DNA from 2 places in the Streptomyces sp. NBC_00829 genome. Region 1 is predicted to be linked to the other one. Evidence: predicted binding sites of a transcription regulator. Region 1 holds the regulator's gene; the other holds the start of a gene.
The links. The regulator HspR, encoded in region 1, represses chaperone genes until heat shock. The targets are predictions, from matches to a motif close to TTGAGNNNNNNNNNCTCAA.
Positions count from the first base shown of each region.

Region 1 (4,416 bases):
CAGGAAGGCTCTCCAGGCGTGACCACAACCGCGTCCGCGGCAGCGAGGCCCCACGAAGGCTCGCCCTGGGTCGCTGCGACCCCGGCAGGAGCATGGCTCCCGGAGGGCTCACCGGAGGCCACCGCACCGAGCGCGGCCGCCGCTATGGCAAGGGCACAAAGAGCACGTAGCGTCCTAGACATGGGTGATCTCCACCTCTTTTGATCATTCCTCCTCCCCCGCGCATAAGACGATGTCTCACTCCGAACGCTTGCACCAGCGACGGCAGGCATCATGTTCCTGTAATGCAGGAGCCTGAGGGGGTGCATATGCCATCTAATGAGGGCGAAACGGGACACCCTCACGCAGACGGCGAGCTGTGCGAGGCGGGGAAAAGTCTGTACATCACCGCACTGCGCACCGGGCGTATAGCCCGGTCAGAGGCGGAAGCAACACCCTGCCTCTTCGATCTCGCCCTGCTGCACCCGGATCCCGACGACGCTCAGTGGCTCCGCCCCGTCCCGCCAACCACTGCGCTGACACAGCTGATACACCCCATTGAGCGGGAGATCCAAGAGCGCAGACGACGAACTGTCGCTCTGACCGATGCTCTTGAGCCATTCATGGCGTTCACCGCGCAGAACTCCACCGTCCCACAAGGAATTACCGTCCTCGAGGGCCTCAACCGCATCAACACAACACTCGACCAAGTCACCGCAGACTGCACCGAGGAGCTTCTCACGGTGCAGCCCGGCAGCGGGCGCCAGCCGCACATCCTGGAGAAGGCTCTGCGCAGGGTGGAACCGCTGATCGAGCGGGGCGTGCGGATGCGCACGCTCTACCAGCACACGGCCCGTCACCACCCCGCGACACTCGCCTACATGGAGCAGGTCGGGCCGTCCGGAGTGGAGGTGCGCACGCTGGAGGAGATCATCGAGCGGCTCATCATCATCGACCGGCGCGTGGCCTTCATCCCGGCGAGCAGCGACCGGCTCTCCGCGCTGGAGCTGCGGCACAAGGGGATCGTCGAGTATCTCGTCGGCGTCTTCGAGCAGTTCTGGCTGCACGGCATCCCGTGGGAGGAGCCGGTCTCGTACGGCCCGGACCTGGACGGCATCACGGGCGTCCAGCGCTCCATCGCCAAACTGCTGGTCGAGGGCCATGTGGACGAGGCCATCGCGCGGCGGCTGGGGATGAACGTCCGTACCTGCCGGGCTCACATCGCCAAGCTGGGCTCGTCGCTGGGCAGCGGCAGCCGTACTCAGCTGGGCTATCTGATAGCGCAGTCGGGGGTTCTGGAGCACGACTCCTGACCGGGCCGGGGCACCCACTCGCGGCGGGCGGAGGGACGCAGGGCCGGTCCGGCCGCCGCGATGCCCCGGATCGCCTGAATCGGGCCCCCGGGGCGCACATGCAATGCGGCCGGAAAACTCCCCTGCGCCCGGGGGTGGTTGCCGGCCTGCCGCGCAGGCGCAGGAGGCCCCCTGACGCTCCCCGGGCGGTCCGGTGGCCCGGAAGGGCGGGAGCCGCCTCCGGCGCGTCCTGACGACTGCGGGGCGGCCTGCGAGGGCCGCGCCCGGACGGATGCGGGAGGCCCGCCGGGGCCGCGAACGCCGATCGCCGGAAGGCTCGCGTGGAGCCTTCCGGCGATCGGTGAGCGTGAAGCCCGGACTACTCGGAGCGCTTCGGGCGCCAGACCACCAGCGCGCTCGTCTGCTGCACATCCTGGTACGGCACGAGATCGCGCCGGTACGAGGCATGCACCTGGGCCTCGCGCTGCTGCATCGCCGCAGCCGCTCCCTCGACGGCGGCCGACAGCTCGGCCACCCTCTGCTGGAGCGCCGCGACCTGGTTCTCCAGCTCGATGATGCGCTTGATTCCGGCCAGGTTGATGCCCTCGTCCTGCGACAACTGCTGGACGGTGCGCAGCAGTTCGATGTCACGGGCCGAGTAGCGCCTGCCCCGTCCGGCGGTGCGGTCGGGGGAGACGAGACCGAGTCGGTCGTACTGCCGCAGGGTCTGCGGATGCAGACCGGAGAGCTGGGCCGCCACCGAGATGACGTACACCGGCGACTCTTCGGTCAGCTCGTAGGCCCTGTTGACGGATGAATACTGCCGGCGACGACCGTCCATCTCATGCTCCCTTCGCGGCCTGGAACAGCTCGGCCCGCGGGTCCTCGTCCGCGGTGGCTTCGCGGTAGGCCTCCAGCGCTTCCTTCGCCTTGTCGCTGAGCTCCGTGGGAACCGCGACCTCGACGGTGACCAACAGGTCGCCGCGGGTGCCGTCCTTGCGGACCGCTCCCTTGCCGCGGGCTCGCATCGTACGGCCGTTCGGCGTACCGGCGGGCAGTTTCAGGGTGACCGGCGGACCGCCGAGGGTCGGCACCTTCACCTCGCCGCCGAGCGCCGCCTCCGTGTAGGTGACGGGCACGGTGACGGTGAGGTTGTCGTCCCTGCGGCCGAAGACGGGGTGGGCGTCGACATGCACGACCACATACAGGTCGCCCGCCGGGCCGCCTCGTTCGCCCGGCGCCCCCTTGCCGCGCAGCCGGATCCGCTGGCCGTCGGAGACGCCCGCCGGAATCCTGACCTGCATGGTGCGCGAGGAGCGGGCGCGCCCGCTGCCCTTGCAGACCTCGCAGGGGTCCTGCGCGATCAGCCCGCGGCCCTTGCAGTCCACGCACGGGTCGGTGAGCGAGAAGGAGCCGGTACCGCCGCGCGAGACCTGACCGGTGCCGACGCAGGTCGGGCATACCCGGGGTGTGCCGTTCTTGTCGCCGGTGCCCGAACAGGCCTTGCACGCGGCCGAGCTGGACATCCGCAGCGGGACCGTGGCCCCGTCGACCGCCTCGGTGAAGCTGAGCGTCACCTCGGACTCGATGTCCTGGCCGCGGCGCGGCTGGGTACGCGTACCCGGGCCGGCGCCGCGGTTGAACAGGCCGCCGAACACATCGCCGAGACCGCCGCCGAAGCCGCCGGCTCCGCCCTGAGCGCCGCCGCCCTGGGCACCCCCGAAGAGGTCGCCCAGGTCGAAGTTGAACTGTCCTCCCGCGCCACCGGGTCCGGCGCGGAAGCCGCCGTTGCCGAAGAGCGCACGCGCCTCGTCGTACTCCTTGCGCCGCTTGGGGTCACCGAGGATGTCATTGGCCTCGGAGATCTCCTTGAAGCGCTCCTCCGCCTTGGCGTCGCCCTTGTTGGCGTCCGGGTGGAACTCGCGGGCGAGCTTCCGGTACGCCTTCTTGATCTCGGCCTCGGTGGCGTCCTTCGGGACGCCGAGAACTTTGTAGTAGTCCTTCTCGACGAAGTCCTTCGTACTCATCGACGTCCCTCCTCTCGGACCATCATTGCGTCAGCCCTCGTCCGGGCCACCGCTCTCCTCGTCGGTCGGAGTCTCTTCCTTCGAGGCCGCCGGGCTCGCGCCCGGCTGAGGCTCGGCCACGGCCACCCGCGCGGGGCGGATGGTGCGCTCGCCGATGCGATACCCCGGCTGCAGCACCGCGACGCATGTGGTCTCGGTGACGTCCGGTGCGTAACTGTGCATCAGAGCCTCGTGGATCGTCGGGTCGAAGGGCTCGCCCTCCTTGCCGAACTGCTGCAGGCCCATCTTGGCCGCCGCGGTCTCCAGAGACTCGGCAACCGACTTGAACCCGCCCACCAGCTCCCCGTGGTCACGGGCGCGGCCGATGTCGTCGAGCACGGGCAGGAGCTCGGTCAGCAGACTCGCCGTGGCGATCTCCTTGACCGTGATCCGGTCGCGCTCCACACGACGGCGGTAGTTCTGGTACTCGGCCTGGAGCCGCTGGAGGTCTGCCGTGCGCTCGTTGAGCGCCATACGGACCTGGTCCAGCTGCGCCGTCAGGCCGACGATCTTTGCTGCGTCCCCTGCCGGGGCCGCCGGGCCCTCCTTCGCGGAGGACTCGGCGGACTCGGCGGCGTCGTCAGAGGTGGCGCCGGAGGGGACGTCGGGCTTCTCGTCGAAGCCCGGGGTCTCCTCCGTCACGCGGCACCACCCTTGGCGTCCTTCTCGTCGTCGACGATCTCGGCGTCCACGACATCGTCGGCGTTGTCGGCGGACTGGCCTGCGCCACCGGGCGCGTCGGCGCCGGGGGCGCCGCCCTCGGTCGGGGCGTTGGCGTACATCGCCTGGCCGAGCTTCTGGCTGACCGCGGCGACCTTCTCGGTGGCGGTGCGGATCTCGGCCGTGTCCTCGCCCTTGAGCTTCTCCTTCAGCTCGGTGAGCGCGGTCTCGACCTCGGACTTCACATCGCCGGGGACCTTGTCCTCGTTGTCCTTGAGGAACTTCTCGGTCTGGTAGACGAGTTGCTCGCCCTGGTTGCGGGACTCGGCGGCCTCGCGGCGGCGGTGGTCCTCGTCCGCGTACTGCTCGGCCTCCTGGCGCATCCGGTCGACCTCGTCCTTCGGCAGCGAGGAGCCGCC
Region 1 is NZ_CP108867.1:3,828,022-3,832,437, forward strand. Features, by position in the region: gene OG293_RS16600 (helix-turn-helix transcriptional regulator) at 309-1,292, shown strand; gene OG293_RS16605 (heat shock protein transcriptional repressor HspR) at 1,651-2,112, opposite strand; gene dnaJ (molecular chaperone DnaJ) at 2,114-3,298, opposite strand; gene grpE (nucleotide exchange factor GrpE) at 3,329-3,979, opposite strand; gene dnaK (molecular chaperone DnaK) at 3,976-4,416, opposite strand, start outside.

Region 2 (4,416 bases), 1.2 Mb from region 1:
CCGTTGGAGGTGTCCATCAGGAAGCACCCGTTCGCGATGATCTCGTGGTGCTCGCCGCGCCGTCGCAGGACGACCTCTCCGTGGGGCCCCTCGCGGCGGTCGAGGGTGACGGGGGCGTCGGCGTGAGGCGGCATGGCGATGACCTCCGGGCCACGGGTCGGAAGCGTGTCGGTGGCCATCGTGTCGGGGTCGGGCGAGCGGGACAAATGGATTGAGCCGGTCCGGAGGCGGATGGGTCTGCTCCTGGGGCGGGCGGTGCCCCTGGGGCTGACGTGCCCACGACGCACGCGAACCTGTGAAGGTTGCTCTGTGTGGCGCACGTCATAGACGGGGGTCATGGTGATCGCGTTGGGTGGTGATTGTTCGGGGGCTTGGAACGAGAGGGGCCTCACGCGTGGACCAGCTGACGACGCGGGATCCGGCCACGGGCCGGGAGCTGTTGGGCGGCATTCCTGCCCAGCGGACCGTTCCGACGCGGGCGGCGACGCCCGTGCTCGCTCCCCGGGCCGCGGCGACGCCCCTGCCTGCCGCGAGACCCCTGCCCCAACTGCGGCGGCCGGCCTGGCGCCACGCGCTCCAGCTGCTTCCCACGCCGACCGGCACACCGTTCACCTTCGGCTACGTCCTCGTGCTGGTGGTCACCTCGCTCTTCGCGGAGTACGGCGACCCCGCCACGGTCTCCACCCTTCTCCGCGGATCCAGTACCGATGTCGCCCATTTGGCCGATACCCCGCTACTCGTTCTCGGCGCCAGCGCGATGTGGATCGCGGGCGGCCTGGCATCGCCGTACGCCGTCGCCTTCTTCTTCACCCTCACCGCGCTGGAGCGCCGTATCGGCGGCTGGCGCACGGCCGGGGTGTTTCTGGCCGGGCATGTCGCGGCGACCCTGGCGACCGAGATTCCCGTCGCGGTCTGGGTGGTCACCGGGGATCTGCCGGTCAGCTCCCTGCACCGCCTCGACTACGGGATCAGCTTCGGCCTGATGGCGAGCATCGGCGCGCTGGCCGGGCTGCTCGGCCCGGTCCCGCGCGGGACGCTGCTCGGCTTCGTCTCGCTGTTGCTGGTCCAGGACCTGCTGGACATGACGGACCCGCTCACCAACTGGGGCCATCCGCTCGCCCTGCTGGCCGGAATCGCCTGCTGGCCGCTGGTCCGCCGCTGGGGTGCCCGGCGAGGCGGATTCGTGCTCCACCGCCGATGAGTTCCGCCGCCGGCGCCTGTCCGAAGGGCTGAACGGGCGGATACGGCCCGGGCGCCAACAGGACCCGGCTCATCGAACGGGTCCGGCGGCATCACCGCCCCGGCACCCCGTCCCACCCGGCCCCGCCCCAGCCCCGTCCCACCCGGCCCCGCGCCCGTCGCTGCTCGACGCCGTCACCGCTCGGGCAGTGCCGCGAACACCTCGCGCAGGGCGGGCACCCGTGCGGTGTCGTCCGTGGTGACGGTGTGGCCGGCGTAGGTGATCCGGTAGGTGAAGCCGTCCGCGACCGGACTCCCGTGGCTCTCGCTCGGCAGACGCGCGAAATCCGCCTTCTCCAGGGCGCCGCGCAGCTTCGTCAGCTCCGCGGGCGTCATCCGCCCCGCGCCACCGGGTCCGGCCTTCGACGATGTGGTGTACGTGCCGTCGTCGCGGACGACCAGCCGGTTCCGTACGCCCGCGATGCCTCCGGTGACGGTCATCTCGACCAGGGTCCGCGCGGGGGTCGCCGGGGTCGGGGCGGAGGCCGTGGGGGAGGCAGTTCCCCCGGGGGCCTGGGAGGTCGAGGGCGGGGCGGAGGGGGACGGTGACGCGATGGTGGGCCGCGGGGCCCGTGAACCGTCGTCCTCCTCGCCGCTCGTGCCGGGCGTGCATCCCGCCGCCAGGAGCGCCGCCAGCAGCACCCCCGCCGCCCCGAACCGGTCTCGCCTCATCCGTCGCGCACCTCCCGCTTCCGGGCATGGGCTCATCGCTCGCAGTATGGGCGATCGGGCCGCCTTTCCGCGGATGATTCCGGCGAGCGGCCCTTGCGGCTGCCGGCCCGGCGAGCCGTAGAGCGCCGGGCGCGCCGGGCGGGGGTGGTGATCGCTCAGAGCGAACGGATCGCGGGGAACAACTCCGCCCCCCAGTGCATTGAGTCCATACAGCTCAACTTGACTGCCAAAGGGGAGATCATGGCTTCGATGTCCGCACCGCTCACCTTGCCCGTGCTGCCGCTCGATGACGAGGTCGTGCTGCCCGGAATGGTGGTGCCGCTCGACCTGTCCGACACCGACGTACGGGCCGCGGTGGAGGCCGCACAGGCCGCCGCGCGGTCCAGTGGCACCAGCAAGCCGACGGTGCTGCTTGTTCCGCGCGTCGACGGGACGTACGCCGCGACCGGTGTGCTCGGAACCGTCGAGCAGGTCGGCCGGCTCTCCGACGGCGACCCCGGCGCGCTCATCCGCGGCCGGGGCAGGGTGAGGATCGGCGCGGGGACCACGGGCCCGGGCGCCGCGGTCTGGATCGAGGGCACCCGTATCGAGGAGATCGTGCCCGACCCCCTGCCCGGCTCGGTCACCGAGCTCGTCACCGAGTACAAGGCACTCGCCACCGACTGGCTGAAAAAGCGCGGTGCCTGGCAGGTCGTGGACCGCGTCCAGCAGATCGACGACGTCTCCCAGCTCGCCGACAACTCCGGCTACTCCCCCTTCCTGTCCACCGCACAGAAGATCGACCTGCTGGAGACCGCCGACCCGGTGGCCCGCCTCAAGCTCGCCACCGAGCAACTGCGCGAGCACCTCGCCGAGCAGGACGTCGCCGAGTCCATCGCCAAGGACGTCCAGGAGGGCGTCGACAAACAGCAGCGCGAATTCCTGCTGCGCCGCCAGCTCGAAGCCGTACGCAAGGAACTGCGCGAACTCAACGGCGGGGCGGCCGACCCCGCGGACGAGTCCGACGACTACCGCGCCCGCGTGGAAGCCGCCGACCTCCCCGAGAAGGTGCGCGAGGCCGCGCTCAAGGAGGTCGAGAAGCTCGAACGCTCCAGTGACCAGAGTCCCGAGGGCTCCTGGATCCGCACCTGGCTCGACACCGTCCTCGAACTGCCGTGGAACGAGCGCACGCAGGACGCGTACGACATCCAGGGCGCCAAGGTGATCCTTGACGCCGAGCACGCGGGCCTGCAGGACGTGAAGGAACGGATCACCGAATACCTGGCGGTACGCAAGCGCCGCGCCGACCGGGGGCTGGGCGTGGTCGGCGGGCGGCGCGGGGGCGCGGTTCTCGCGCTCGTCGGCCCGCCCGGCGTGGGCAAGACCTCGCTCGGCGAGTCCGTCGCGCACGCCATGGGCCGCACGTTCGTCCGGGTCGCCCTCGGCGGCGTCCGGGACGAGGCGGAGATCCGGGGCCACCGGCGCACCTATGTCGGCGCGCTACCCGGCCGGATCGTCCGGGCCGTCAAGGAGGCCGGTTCGATGAACCCGGTCGTCCTGCTCGACGAGATCGACAAGGTCGGCTCCGACTTCCGCGGCGACCCCGCGGCTGCCCTGCTGGAGGTCCTGGACCCGGCGCAGAACCACACGTTCCGCGACCACTACCTGGAAGTCGAACTGGACCTGTCCGACGTGGTGTTCCTGGCCACGGCGAACGTCCTGGAAGCGATTCCCGAGGCCCTGCTCGACCGGATGGAACTGGTCAGGCTGGACGGCTACACCGAGGACGAGAAGGTCGTCATCGCCCGGGACCACCTCCTTCCGCGTCAGCTGGAGCGTGCGGGTCTCGAACCCGGCGAGGTCGTCCTGGAGGACTCGGCGCTGCGCAGGCTCGCGGGCGAGTACACCCGCGAGGCGGGCGTGCGGAACCTGGAGCGCTCGGTGGCCCGGCTGCTGCGCAAGGTCGCCGCCCAGCACGAACTGGGCGACCAGGAGCTGCCGTTCACCATCGGTGCCGAGCAGCTGCGCGCCCTGATCGGACGGCCGCACCACGTGCCCGAGTCCGCGCAGGACCCGGCCGAGCGCCGTACGGCCGTGCCCGGTGTGGCCACCGGCCTCGCGGTCACCGGCGCGGGCGGAGACGTCCTGTTCGTAGAGGCGTCGCTCGCCGACCCGGAGACGGGCGCCGCGGGGCTGACCCTCACCGGACAGCTCGGCGACGTGATGAAGGAGTCCGCCCAGATCGCGCTGAGCTTCCTGCGCTCGCACGGCGCGGAACTGGAGCTGCCGGTGGCCGATCTCAAGGACCGGGGCGTGCACGTCCACTTCCCGGCGGGCGCGGTCCCCAAGGACGGCCCGAGTGCGGGCATCACGATGACGACGGCGCTCGCGTCGCTGCTCTCCGGACGCCAGGTTCGTACCGATGTGGCGATGACGGGTGAGGTGTCCCTGACCGGGCGGGTGCTGCCCATCGGCGGTCTGAAGCAGAAACTACTGGCCGCGCACCGGGCGGGCATCACGACGGTC
Region 2 is NZ_CP108867.1:2,581,536-2,585,951, reverse strand. Features, by position in the region: gene OG293_RS10680 (spermidine synthase) at 1-134, opposite strand, end outside; gene OG293_RS10675 (rhomboid-like protein) at 395-1,201, shown strand; gene OG293_RS10670 (hypothetical protein) at 1,375-1,911, opposite strand; gene lon (endopeptidase La) at 2,152-4,416, shown strand, end outside.
Region 2: lon (endopeptidase La) is a predicted target of HspR. The motif match lies at 2,111-2,129, and genes of this name have one in related genera.